DNA from 2 places in the Arthrobacter sp. THG-b23 genome. Region 1 is predicted to be linked to the other one. Evidence: riboswitches for the same ligand, from Rfam matches in the RefSeq annotation. Region 1 holds a riboswitch; the other holds the start of a gene.
What was found. A riboswitch is a leader RNA that binds a small molecule or an ion and turns the genes downstream of it on or off. The one in region 1 is predicted to bind S-adenosylmethionine.
Positions count from the first base shown of each region.

Region 1 (6,639 bases):
CCTGCCCGCCTGCGAGCGCCCTGGCTGCCGCAATGTAGCGCCGCGTGACCAACCGCTGGGCGGCTTCCGCCACCGGCGCGCCCGTCCGGTAGAACCAGTTGGAATGCCGGCTAAACGCGAACACCTCGAAGACCACCCGCCCGCTCCCCTCCAGCACAGCCACAAAACCTTCTTCCCCCGACTCCGGATGCCCGGGCAGCGTGCCGTAGCCGAAGCCCGTCCGCGTTGGCATCCGTTCCGTCCACACGACGCGGCACGGGATGGCGAGCCGCAACGGCCCGACTCCGAACCCGCACACCACCTCCACGCCTTCGGCGGCCACCGGCCCCGTGGCATCCACCCGCAGCCCGGCCAGCCGATGCACTTCCCACCCCAACAGCCCCTCGGCCAGCCGATGAAAAGCTTCTTCCCCCTCACCGACACCGACCCGCTCGTCGACGACCCTGTATCCCGGCGGCGAGGTGCGTTCCCGGCTCAGCCCCACGCCGTCGTACGTCAACCGCGCTCCGCCCAGGTCCTTGGCCTTCATCCTTAGCCCTGCCGCGCATCTTCGCCCCTGGCCAGGCCCATCCAGCCCAGCATCTCGCGGTCGCGGCGCGGCAGTGATGCCACCACCAGATCGTAGGAGTCCTCGATCATGTCGCGCAGCATGTCGTCGGGCAGCTCGCCGTCGCAGCGCACGCCGTTCCAGTGCGTTTTGTTCATGTGATAGGCACCCGTGATCTCCGGATGCGCCGCGCGCAGCTGCTGCGCCAGCACCGGTTCACATTTGAGGCTGATGCTCAGCTGCGGCGCCTGCAGGTCGGAGAGCGCGAACATCTTGCCGGCCCGTCCCGCCGCCCTGACCTTGAACACCGACGCCTCGGGGCCAAACGGGAAATCCTCGAACGCCTCGGGCAGGGACAGGCAGAATGCGCGCAGCGCGGTTGCGTCCATAGGCACGAGCCTACTGCGCCCCGCCCGCGCCGGTCACGGTTCTGGGGAACCACGTGGCGGCCCGCGCCCATGCCCCGCGGCCGCCCGAGTTCGCCCAATGCGCGGCGGCAACTTCGGTGGCAGGATGGATTCACAGTTGTTTCACGGGGAACGACGGCGGGGCTTCCGTGCCGCCGGCGGGTTTCGGAATGGGCCACGGCTTTGGAGAGGAGACCCATGGCAGACACCGGCAGGGAAGCGAAGCGGGCAGCCGGCAGGGCGAAAGACAAGACCGAGGACGCCGCCAATTCCAAGGTTTTCGAGCGGGTAGCGCGGTTCGGATACGTGGCCAGCGGCCTGCTGCACGTGCTGATTGGCGCAATCGCGCTCCGACTGGCGTTCGGCGGAGGTGGCGAGGCGGACCAGACCGGGGCCGCCTCAAGCCTGGCGCAGCGCCCGGGAGGATTGTTCCTGCTCTGGGCGGGCATGCTTGCCGCCGCGGCCTTGGCCCTGTGGCAGATCAGCGAAGCGGTGTTCGGGGGCCGCGGCCGCCAGGCTAAGAAGAAGTGGGGCTACCGGGCTAAGTGCGTGGGACTGGCCATCGCGTACACGGTGGTGGCGGTGTCGTTCGGCAGCTTCGCGTTGGGCTCCGGCGCCGACAGCAGCCAGAGTTCCCAGGACGCGAGCACCAGGCTGATGCAATGGCCCGGCGGTGTCGTTGTCCTGTTCCTGATTGGCGCTGTCATCATGGGCGCCGGCGTCTTCTACGTGTTCAAGGGACTGAAGAAGAAGTTCCTGAGCGACCTTAAGAGGCCCCCCCGGGGCAACACCGGCACCGCCGTGACGTGGCTCGGCGTCGTGGGTTATGTGGGCAAGGGGCTGGCGCTGTTCGTGTTGGGGCTGCTGTTGGCGGTGGCCGCGGTGCAGCACGACCCGCAGGAGGTCAAGGGGCTGGACGGGGCGCTCAAGGCACTGCGCGACCAGGCTTTCGGCCCCGCCGCACTCGCCCTCGTCGCCGTCGGCCTGATTTGTTACGGCCTGTACATGGGCGCCCGGGCACGCTACGCCAAGATGTAGCGCGCCCGGGGCCTCTCGCGTGTCGGCCCTACTCCGTGGAGACCGGCGTCAGCACGTCCTTGACCAGCGGATCCTCCGTGGTGTGCAGGTACTCCTCCAGCCGCGGATCCGAGAAGATCTCGATCAGCTTCTTGCTCTCCGCGCTGTCCTTGAACTGGGTGCCGATCACCAGGCGGGAGGCGAATGTCTTCGGCGCCGCAGGGAACAGGATGCCCTTGTCGCGGCCGATCTTGCCGGCGTCGAACTGGGAGACGTAGCCGATCGCGGCATCGACTGAGTCGAGCATCCGCGGCATCGCCAGCAGGTCGGCTTCCTTCAGCTCGAAACCGCGCGGGTTGCCGGTGACGTCGCGGATCTTTGCTGTTCGCGGCTCCACCGCGGGATCCAGCTCCAGCAGTCCCTCGCGCTGCAGCAGCCACAGCGCCTGGCCTTGGTTGGCGGCGTCGTTGGGCAGCAGCAGCACGGCTCCGCGCGGCAGGTCTTCCACCGAGCCGTAGCGGGTTGAGTAGAGGCCGAAACCCCACTGGTACAGCTCCACCGTGGGCGTCAGTTCCAACCCGTTGGCGTCGGCGGACTGCTGCATGTACCACTGGTGTTCGAAGATGGTGGCGTGGAACTGCCCATCGGCCACCGCGCGGTTGGCCTGGACCGGATCCTGCAGGCCCACTGCCTCGATCTCCACGCCGTAGTCGGGGGCGATTTCCTCGGCGACGAACTTCAGGATCTTCTCCTCCCCCGCCATCGCCGGTTCGAAGTGGACTTTCAGCGGCGAGGTGACCTCGCTGCCGGATGCCGCGACGGCCGGCCCTGACTGCTGCTGCACCAGCAGCAGCCCCAGGACCAGTGCGACGACGGCGGCAAGGGCGGCAATGCTCCACGGCAGGGCGGTGGTCTGTTTGCGCAGGGTGAAGCCGTGGTCGTGGCCGGACCCGGCGGAAGGGGTGCTCATGATGTGATGCTCCTGTTGGTCGGTGGCTAGGGGCGCAGCAGCGCGCGGGAGATCCGGTCGCCGGCAAACTGCACCAGCTGCACCGTGATGATCAGGACAACGATGGTGGCCGCCATGACGTGGGTGTCGAACCGTTGGTAGCCGTAGGTGACGGCCAGGTAGCCGATGCCGCCGGCGCCGATGGTCCCGGCGATCGCCGAGTATTCGATCATCGAAATGGTGTTGAGCGTGACCGCTGACGTAAGACCTGGCAGGGCTTCGCGCAGCTGCGTCTGCCGGATGATCTGCCCGGTGGAACTGCCCGTGACCAGCCCGACGGCCATGTTCTCGCGCGGCAGGTCGTTGAGTGCGTTCTGCACCAGCCGGGCGAAGAACGGAATGCCGGCCAGTGTCATCGGGACCACGGCCGCCGCAATGCCGATGGTCGTTCCGGTGACCCACTTGGTCAGCGGGATGATGGCGGCCATCAGCACCAGGAACGGGAGCGAGCGGCCCATGTTGACGAGCCAGCTGAGCGTTCCGTGCAGGCGGGGCCGGGGGAACAGGCCGCGGCCGTCCGTGTTGTACAGCAGCACGCCGGTTGCGCCGCCGACCAGGATCACCATGACCATCACGATGCCGACCATCGCCCAGGTTTCGCCGTAGGCCGGCAGCAGCAGCGCGGGCAGGTCCGCCCAGGGCGTGTCCAGCCCGACGGCGGCGGTTTCTGCGGGCCTCATGCGTGCACCTCGATTTTCTCGTTCCTTGCATGATCCTTTGCGTCCGACGGCGGCGTTTCCGCCGCGTCCACGGCACGGTGGCGTGCCTCTGCGGTAAGGCCCAGGCCGGCCAAGTAGGCGCGGACCTCGGCCTCCGGGCGGCCGGCGACACCGATGTCGGCGCGGCCCAGCACCGCTTCACCATGGGCTTCCACCGAGCCGCCGAGCAGCGCCACGCGCACGCCCAAGCCGGTGGACAGGCGGGTCATCCACTCCGGGTCCACCGGCCCGTGCCGGTACGAGACGGACAGGGCGTAGTCGAAGCCGGCCGGCAGCGGGAGGGCGCGGATTGGCAGCAGTTGGCGGCCGGCGGCGGAGGCCGGATCGGCCACCAGGGCGCCGATCGGCCCGTATTCCGCGACGCGGCCGCCGGAGAGCACGGCCACCTGGTCGGCGACATGGCGCACCACGTCCATCTCATGGGTGATCAGGATGACCGACAACCCCAGTTCGGTGCGCACGTCGTCCAGCAGGTCCAGGATCTGCTGGGTGGACTCCGGATCCAGGCCCGACGTCGATTCGTCGGAGAGCAAAATCCGGGGACGAAGTGCCAGCGCCCGGGCGATGCCGACCCGTTGCTTTTGGCCGCCGGACAGCTGGCCGGGGTAGGCGTTGGCCTTGTGCAGCAGGCCCACCCGGTCCAGCAGTTCGGCCACGCGGTCCTCCATCTGAGCGTGCACCACGCCGAGGTTTCGCAGCGGCAGCGCCACGTTCTCCGCCACCGTCATCCGGCGCAGCAGGGCCGAGTGTTGGAAGATCGTGCCGATGGCGCGGCGTTCGCCGCGCAATGCCTGTCCGGACAGTGCTGACAGGTCGCGGCCGTCCACCAGCACCTGGCCGGAGGTCGGTTTTTCCAACAAGGAGATGCAGTGGGAGAGGGTCGTCTTGCCGGCGCCGGAAGGGCCGACGACGGCGGTGATCGACCCCTGCTCGATGGTCAGGTCGATGCCCTTGAGCACCTCGACCGTCCCGTGGCGCGTGTCGTAGCTCTTGTGCAGATTGCGGATTTCTATCATTGCGGGCCGCCCGCGGCATACCTTTTCATGCTGCTCCTGAAGGTCAGGGAGCCCCGGGCACAGCCGATCACGGCGCGCAGGCATGGCGCGGCCGGTTCCGGGCCGGCCCGGGTTCTCCATCGGTTCTGGCGTTAGCACCGTGCGGCAGTTGCCGGGGTTGCTGCGGCGTCATCGAGCCAGATCTCTCGGCCGCTCTGGATGGTTCTTGCCGACAGCGGTGCCCGCCCCCTGAAGGGGCGGCGCACCGGCGTCGTTGTTTAGCTGGTTCTGCTGCTGCCGACGCTTAGTCGACCAGCGCGTTCTGCAGGCGGAAGCCGGCGGCGCGGTGGTTCTCCGGCAGCTTGTCGCCGCGGCCAAAGAGCTTGTTGCGCAGGGTCCCCGGCGCGTATTCCGTGGGGTAGGCGCCCAGCTTCTGCAGCTCCGGCACGACGTATTCCACGATGTCCTCGAAGGTGCCCGGGGTGATGGCGTAGGCCAGGTTGAACCCGTCCACGTCGGTCTCGTCGACCCACTCCACCAGCTTGGCGGCCACCTCCGCGCCGGAGCCGACGGTGATCGGGCCGAAGCCGCCGACGCCGACCCATTCGGCCAGCTGGCGGATGGTCCACGGCTTGCCGCTGTCGCCGGAAGCCTTCTGGAAGGTTTCCACCGAGGACTGGATGGCATTGGACTTCACGTTCCCGCCGATCACGTCGTCCGGGCCGTAGGTGGAGAGGTCAACGCCCATCCAGCCGGAGATCAGGGCAAGAGCGCCGTTAATGTCCGCGTAGGACTTGTAGTCCTCGAATTTGGCCTGCGCGGTGGCGGTGTCCGGTCCGGTCACCACGGTCTGCATCGCGTAGATGCGTACGTCGTAGCGGTCGCGCCCCGCCGCTTCCACGGCGTCGCGGATCTTCTTCACCGACGCCGCGAGCATCTCCTTGGTCGGGCAGGTCACGAACACCGCCTCGGCGTTCCCGGCGGCGAACTCGGTGCCGCGCTTGGAGGCCCCGGCCTGGAAGATGACCGGGGTGCGCTGCGGGCTCGGCTCGGTGATCGCGATGCCGGGGACCTTGAAGTACTTGCCCTCGTGCCGGATCTCGTGGACCTTGGCCGGGTCGGTGAAGACGCCGGTCTCGACGTCCTTGACCACGGCGTCGTCCTCCCACGAGCCCTCGAGCAGCTTGTAGATGACCTCGAGGTATTCGTCCGCGTGGTTGTAGCGCTCGTCGTGCTCCAGTTGGTCTTCCTGGCCCATGTTGCGCGCCGCCGAGGGCAGGTAACCGGTGACCACGTTCCAGCCGACCCGTCCGTTGGTCAGGTGGTCCAGCGTGGCCAGGCGGCGGGCGAACGGGTACGGGTGCTCGTAGGCGGTGCCGGCGGTGACGCCGAAGCCGAGGTTTTCGGTCACCGCGGCCATCGCCGAGACCAGCATGAACGGATCATTCACCGGAACCTGTGTGCCGGCGCGCAGCGTGGTCTCGTTGGAGGACCCGAAGACGTCGTAGGTGCCGAGCACGTCGGCAATGAACAGGCCGTCGAACAGGCCCTTTTCCAGCACCTTGGCCAGGTGGGTCCAGTAGCCGATGGTGTTGTAGTTGGCGGACTTGTCCTGCGGGTGGCGCCACAGTCCGGGCGACTGGTGGCCCACGCAGTTCATGTCGAAGGCGTTGAAACGAATCTGGCGCCGGGAGTTGGGGTTCGGGTTGTTCAGGGTCATGTCAGGCTCCTTTTCTGATGAGAAGAGCCCGCGCCGGCCCTCCGTTGGGCATGCGGCTGCCAACGGAAGACCAACGAGAGATCGAGCTTCTCCATCGGTCCTGGCGGTAGCACCTTCCTCAAAGGAGGGGGTTGCTGCGGCGTCAACAAGCCAGGTCTCTCGGCCGCTCTGGATGGGTACCCCTCCATTGGACACCCGGGGACGTCCCGGAGGGAAATGTGTGCC
Region 1 covers NZ_JBNHGM010000002.1:405,734-412,372, forward strand. The annotation lists gene AC5RVD_RS05565 (DUF1990 domain-containing protein) at 1-529, opposite strand, end outside; gene AC5RVD_RS05570 (MmcQ/YjbR family DNA-binding protein) at 532-936, opposite strand; gene AC5RVD_RS05575 (DUF1206 domain-containing protein) at 1,153-1,992, shown strand; gene AC5RVD_RS05580 (MetQ/NlpA family ABC transporter substrate-binding protein) at 2,021-2,941, opposite strand; gene AC5RVD_RS05585 (methionine ABC transporter permease) at 2,968-3,660, opposite strand; gene AC5RVD_RS05590 (methionine ABC transporter ATP-binding protein) at 3,657-4,715, opposite strand; SAM riboswitch class I at 4,829-4,920, opposite strand; gene AC5RVD_RS05595 (LLM class flavin-dependent oxidoreductase) at 4,999-6,414, opposite strand; SAM riboswitch class I at 6,503-6,593, opposite strand.

Region 2 (6,639 bases), on a different contig from region 1:
GCCGGGATCACGACGTTCGACCACGCCGACATCTACGCCCACGGCAAGGCCGAGGCGGCGTTCGGGCGGGTGCTGGCCGAACGTCCCGAGCTGCGCGACTCGATCCAGCTGCAGGGCAAATGCGGCATCCGGCTGCCGGTCCCGGGCCTGGCCGGGCAGTACGACTCCTCGCGCGAAGCCATCCTGGCCCGCACCGACGAAAGCCTGCGCCGGCTGCATACCGATCACCTGGACACGTTGCTGATCCACCGGCCGGATCCGCTGGCGCCGGCCGAAGAGATCGCCGCGGCGTTCAACGAGCTCCGGATGGCCGGGAAGGTCCGCCGGCTTGGTGTCTCGAACATGTCCGGCGACCAGATGCGTTGGCTGCAGTCGGCGCTGGACGAGCCGCTGGCGGTGAACCAGCTGGAAATGAGCCTGTACCGACGCGACTGGCTGGAGTCCGGCGTGCTGGTGAACCACCCGGACGGAACGGGCACCAGCTTCCCGCACGGCACCTTGGAATACTGCGCCGCCAACGGGGTGGAACTGCAGGCCTGGGGCGCGCTGGCCTAGGGCCGCTACAGCGGCCGTGCGGCAGGCCTGGCCGAGGCGGCGGCCGGCGCGGGAACGCCCGCCGCCGGGACCGGTCAGAATCACGCCCGGCCGGCAGAGGGGGCTGTGACAACGGATGCTTCCGCACGGGCGGATGCCCCACTCTCCGCGGACCATTCGGCCGCTGCCCTGGTCACGGAACTTGCCCGGGACAAGGGCTGCCCTCCGGAAGCCGTGGTGCTGGGCTGGCTGCTGCGGCATCCCGCGGGCATCCGGCCGGTCATCGGTACCAGCAGCCCGGACCGGATCCGGGCCTGCGCCCAGGCGGAGGCGGTCGGAGCGGCGATGACCCGCCAGGAGTGGTACTCCCTGTGGGTGGCGGCCCGGGGCAGGCCGCTGCCCTAGCTGCCGGCTGCCGCCGGTGCGGGAACTTTCCGCCTAGACGAAGGCTGGCTGTTCCAGCCGGCGGAACCCGGAATCGTGGAAGATCAGGGGCTCGTGGGTGCCGTCGTGCGTGGACAGGCCGTGCACCTGCAGCAGCACGACGTGGTGGTCCCCGGCCGGGACCTCCTGGTGCACCGAGCAGTCCAGCCACAGCGCCGCGTCGTGCAGGAACAGCGCGCCGTCGTCCGTGCCGTGCAGGCGGAGTCCGGCAAAGCGGTCACCGTTCTTGGACGCGATCTGGCGGCAGACGCCGTCGTGCCCGGTGCCGAGCACCGAGACGCCGATCCGGTCGGCCCGGCGGACCACCGGCCAGGTCCGGGAGGTGTTTTGCACGGCGAACATCACCAGCGGCGGCTCGAGGGAGACGCCGACGGTGAACGAGGAGGCGACGATGCCCTGGGGCTCGCCGTCGATGATCGCGCACAGCGCCGCGATACCCGAGGGGAAGCGGCCGAAGGCGGAGCGCAACGTGTTTGGTGTCAGGTCATTGTGTAGCGACATGGCGTCCTTGGGGCTTGGGCGCATCCGCTGCTGCCGGGCTGCTGCGGGAGGATACGCGTACTTGCCTGCCGACATACCCGGCGGGCCGAATCATCACCTGGAGCACCCCGCTACGGTAGAGGGTTGCCGGCCAACCAGCCAGGGCTGTGCAGTTGGCACTCTTGATTCGTCTCCACGCTAAGAGCGGGGAAGGGCCTGGGTCAAACGCCGGTAACACTTCGTCAAATGCCGCGTATTACTTCCGGCTGCCCACGGTTGCCGCCTGACGGCTGTTGCCCGACGGCTGGCGCCCGACTGCTACTGGGCGACGCCGCCGGGGCGCACGGTCTGTTGGCGGAACGGATGCGCCGGGTAGACGCCCAGAATGCGGATTTCCGAGGTGAAGAAGTCCAGTTCCTCGAAGGCGTGGACCATGGCCTGATCGTCCGGGTGGCCTTCGACGTCTACCATGAACATGGTGGCGGCAAACTCGCCGCCCACCATGTAGCTCTCCAGCCTGGTCATGTTTATGCCGTTGGTGGCGAATCCGCCCAGGGCCTTGTACAGCGCCGACGGCACGTTCCGCACGCGGAACACGAAGCTGGTCACGGCCGGGCCGGGCAAATCTTCGCGGGACGGGACCGGCCGGCGGTCGGCCAGCACCACGAACCGTGTGGTGTTCGTCGGATCGTCTTCGACATTTTCGGCGAAGACTTCCAGGCCGTAGAGCTCGGCGGCCATCGGGGGCGCCAGCGAGACTTTGGCCGGGTCGTTCCACTCGGCCACCTCTCGGGCCGAACCTGCGGTGTCGCCGGCGATCACCGGAGTGAGCCCGAGCCTGCGGATCAGTTTGCGGCACTGGCCCAGCGCGTGGATGTGGCTGTGCACCTCCCTGGCCTGCTCCACGGTGGCCCCGGGTATGCCCAGCAGGCTAAAACGGATCGGCAGGAAGAATTCCTCCACGATCTGCAGGGTGGTCTTGGGCAGCAGTGCGTGGATGTCCGCCACCCGGCCGGCGATCGAGTTGTCGATGGGAATCATGGCCAGTTCGGCCTCGCCGCCCGTGACGGCGGCGAAGGCGTCCTCGAAGCTGGCACACGGCACCGCTTCCCAACCGGGGCGCACTTCCAGGCAAGCCATATGGGAGTTCGAGCCGGGTTCGCCTTGGTACGCAATTGCTGGAGCCATGGGCGAAATTATTCCACCGGGGCCGGTCGTTGCTTCATTCCGGAGGTCCGGCCGGCGTCACATAACATGACCGGCCCGCAGGCGGCTCAGTAAAGATGGGATTCCTGGGTGATGCCGTAGGGCACGTCGTCGCTCAGCTCCACGGTGAACTGTCCGGGGCCGGTGCGCGTGACCAGGATGCCGCAATCGCCGTCGAGGGCCGCGATCTTTTGCAACTCGTCGACCGCAGCATTGAGAAGATCGTGCGCCTCGGAAGCCGTCTGTGCCGTCAAGGACTTGGTAGCCAAGGAGGTGGCCATGGTTCTGCCTTTCGTGGCCGGAGGTTTCCGCAGAGGAGAAAACGCGGGATGGAAGCTTCCGGCCGGAACGAGCCTGCCATGCGGAACGGTGCATGGAAGTTTACATTCTGCCATCCCAATGGACATCAGATGAATTTTGGAGGGGCGTGGCGTCAGAACGGGTTCAGCAGCCGGTGGACGAACTGCCGGGTGCGCTCTTCCTTCGGTTCGCGCAGCACCTGTTCGGGGTGCCCGCGTTCGACGACCACGCCGCCGTCCATGAACACCACTTCGCTGGCCACTTCACGGGCGAAGGCCAGCTCGTGGGTCACCAGGGCCATGGTCCAGCCTTCGTCGGCCAGTTCCTTGATCACGTGCAGCACGTCGCCCACCAGTTCGGGATCCAGCGCCGACGTTGGCTCGTCGAACAACAGCAGCGAGGGTTTGAGCGCCAGGGCCCGGACAATGCCGACCCGCTGCTGCTGCCCGCCGGAGAGCTGATGCGGGTACTGGTCTTCCTTGCCGGACAGCCCGACGCGGTCCAGCAGCGACCTGGCCTCGCGCACGGCTTCGGCCTTGGGCCGCTTCTGGACCTGGACCGGGCCCTCGATGATGTTCTGCAGCACGGTCATGTGCGGAAACAGGTTGTAGTGCTGGAACACCATGGCGCTGCGGTCACGCAGGGCGGCGATCTGTTTCCGGTTCACCGGCAAACCGAAGTCCACGGCTGGGCCGCCGGAAAAGGCGACCCGGCCGCCGTCGGGGGTTTCCAAGCCGTTCAGGCAACGCAGCACTGTGGTTTTGCCCGATCCGGAGGGCCCGATGAGGGCCAGCACCCCGCCCGTCTGGACGGACAGGTCGATGGACTTGAGCACCTGGTTGCTGCCGAAGGACTTACGCAGCCCCTCCACGGAGAGCACGGGCCCGGCTGCGGCGCCGGGCTGCGGCGCGGGGGCCGCAGGGATTTCAGTGGGCGACATAGCGTTCCAGTCTCTTCTCCAGTCGGGACTGCCCGGCGGACAGCACCAGGCAGAACACCCAGTAGACAACCGCGGCCTCTATGTAGAGCAGCATGAACTCCTGGCTGAACGCCGCAATCTCCTGCGCCGCACGGAACGCCTCGGTCACCAGGATCAGCGAGGCGAGGGAGGTGTCCTTGACCAGGGAGATGAAGGTATTGGACAGCGGCGGCACCGATACGCGCGCAGCCTGCGGCAGGATGATCCTGCGCAGGGTGGTGGTGCCGGCCATCCCGATGGTGTGGCCGGCTTCCCACTGACCCTTGGGGACCGAGAGGATCGCGGCGCGTATGATTTCTGCCGCATAGCCGCCCACGTTCAGTGAGAACGCGATGATCGCGCTCGGCCACGGGTCGAGCACCACGCCGATCGACGGGAGGCCGTAGAAGATCACGAACAGTTGGACCAGCAGCGGGGTGCCGCGGATCACCGACACGTAGGCGCGGGCAATGCCGGCCAGGAGCCGGTTGCGGCTCAACCTCATGAGGGCAACGACCAGCGCTAGCGCCAGGCCGATGGCGAAACTGGCCAGCGAGAGGGGGATGGTGCCGGTCAGCCCGCCCTGGACGATAGGCCAGAGCGAACTGCCGACAAGCTCCCAGTCGATGTCCATACGGCTACGTTAGCGTTTCCCTTTAGACCCAGCCCCTCTACTTGCTGACGTCCGCGCCGAAGTACTTCTCGGAGATCTCCGCCAGCGTCCCGTCCGCGCGCAACTCCTCCAGCGCCGTGTTAAAGGCCTCCACCAGGTCGTCGCTGCCCTTCTGGAAGGCGAAGGCGCTCTGCGTCTCTTCGTCGGTTTCGGCGGCTACCTTGATGGCTTTGTTGTTGTTGGTGGCCTGGTAGTCCAGGTAGGTCAGCTTGTCGTTGACGGTGGCGTCCACACGGCCCTGCTCCAGCAGCGAAACCGCCTGCGCCCAGCCCTCCACGGCCTGCACTTCGGCGCCGGCGGCCTTGGCCAGTTTGTAGAAGTTGCTGGTCAGGGACTGGGCGGAAGTTTTGCCCTCCAGATCCGCCAGGGAGGAAATGTCGTTGTTGTCCGACTTCACGACGACGACGCCGGTGCTGACGGTGTACGGATCCGAGAAGTCGTACTTGGCCAGGCGGTCTTCGTTGATCGAAACCTGGTTGGCGATCACGTCGAAACGTCCCGCGTCCAGCCCGGCGAAGATGGCATCCCACTGGGTCTCTTCAAACTGCACGTCGACGCCGAGCTTCTCCGCCACCGCGGTGACGATTTCGACGTCGTAACCGGTCAGGTCGCCGGTGCCGTTTTCGTGGAAGCTGAACGGGCGGTAGGTCCCCTCGGTCCCCACGGTGATCACGCCTGCGTCCTGGATCTCCTGCAGCGTGGTCGCGGCGGCAGAGGTCGCCGGCTCCGACTCCGACGGCGAGGACGTGCTGCAGCCGGCCAGCACCAGGGCGGCTGCTGCGGCGGCACCGAGGACGGACAAACGACGACGAATCATGGTGGAAAACCCCTTGTGGTGTGGGACGAAAAGCCAACCGGCGGGTGACCGGCAAACGCTGAACGCTAGCACGTACAACAACGGGTACCTCAAGATATGTTCCGAACTGTGTCGGCAATGTGAGCAGCGGCACTCCCGGAGGCGCGCACCGGCGTCGTTATGCTTCTATTCCGCCGCCACCCGCACCACGAGTGCGCCCGGATCGACGCGCATCATCAAACGGGAACCCATGCCAATATGGTCCCCGTCCAGCTGCATCTCCTGGGGCCGGCCGGCGTAGATCTCCACGTGCTTGCCCTGATAGTAGTCAACTGAAGGATCCACGCTCCGGCCGCGTTTGGCGAGCCCGGCCAGCACGCCTAGCCAGCCCAGCCGGCCACGCGGGGAGATGGTCATGATGTCCAGCAGGCCGTCGTCGAGCTGCGCACCGGGGAACATCTCGAATCCGCCCTGGATCTTGCCGCAGTTCCCGCCCATCACGCTGCGCATTCGCAAGGTCATGGGCTTCCCGCCGTCGATAGTGAGCGTGGCGCGGACCGGCTTGCCCGGAAGGTTGCGCAGGCCGGCTTCCACGTACGCCAGCCAACCAATACGGTCCTTGAGGCCGTCGTCGGTGCCGCCGATGACAGCAGCGTCGAACCCGAGACCGGCCATCACAAGGAACACGGAATCGCCGCCCGATTTGTCCACGGTGGCCCGGACGACGTCGATCCGCCGGTCCCGGCCGGCCAACGCGATGCCGACAGCGGTCTCCGGGTCGTCAACCGGCAGGTCCAGGTTGCGGGCCAGCAGGTTGCCGGTGCCCAAAGGGATCACGCCCAGCGGCGTGTCCGTTGCCGCCAGCCGGCCGGCCACCCGGCGCACCGTCCCGTCGCCACCGGCGGCGATCACCAGGTCGACCCCCGCTTCCAGCGCTTGGTGCGCCTGGCCGGCGCCCGGATCCTCCAGCGTGGTCTCGAGCCAGAGCGGCGGCTGCCAGCCGGTTTCGGCGCACAGGCCCTCGACCAACGCCACCAGGTCAAAGTTGAACTTTTTGGACGGGTTCCAGACCACCGCGGCACGGCGGGAACCTGGGGGAGCGGATTCGGTCATGGTGTCCTAACTGTCCTGTTTGCCGGCTCCAAGGCCGACGTCCCGACGGAACCCATTCAAGCACCATCCGGCCCGCGCCGCCCGGCTCGACATCGCTGCTGGCCGCTTATAGGTTCTAACAGGACACCCTCGGAT
Region 2 covers NZ_JBNHGM010000001.1:323,090-329,728, reverse strand. The annotation lists partial or broken gene AC5RVD_RS01590 (aldo/keto reductase) at 1-939, shown strand, start outside; gene AC5RVD_RS01585 (flavin reductase family protein) at 973-1,479, opposite strand; SAM riboswitch class IV at 1,532-1,646, opposite strand; gene AC5RVD_RS01580 (prephenate dehydratase) at 1,777-2,646, opposite strand; gene AC5RVD_RS01575 (hypothetical protein) at 2,733-2,945, opposite strand; gene AC5RVD_RS01570 (amino acid ABC transporter ATP-binding protein) at 3,098-3,904, opposite strand; gene AC5RVD_RS01565 (amino acid ABC transporter permease) at 3,891-4,550, opposite strand; gene AC5RVD_RS01560 (amino acid ABC transporter substrate-binding protein) at 4,594-5,412, opposite strand; gene AC5RVD_RS01555 (diacylglycerol/lipid kinase family protein) at 5,578-6,504, opposite strand.
Region 2: it holds a riboswitch for S-adenosylmethionine, as region 1 does, so the genes downstream of both, AC5RVD_RS01585 (flavin reductase family protein) here and AC5RVD_RS05590 (methionine ABC transporter ATP-binding protein) in region 1, are expected to answer to the same signal.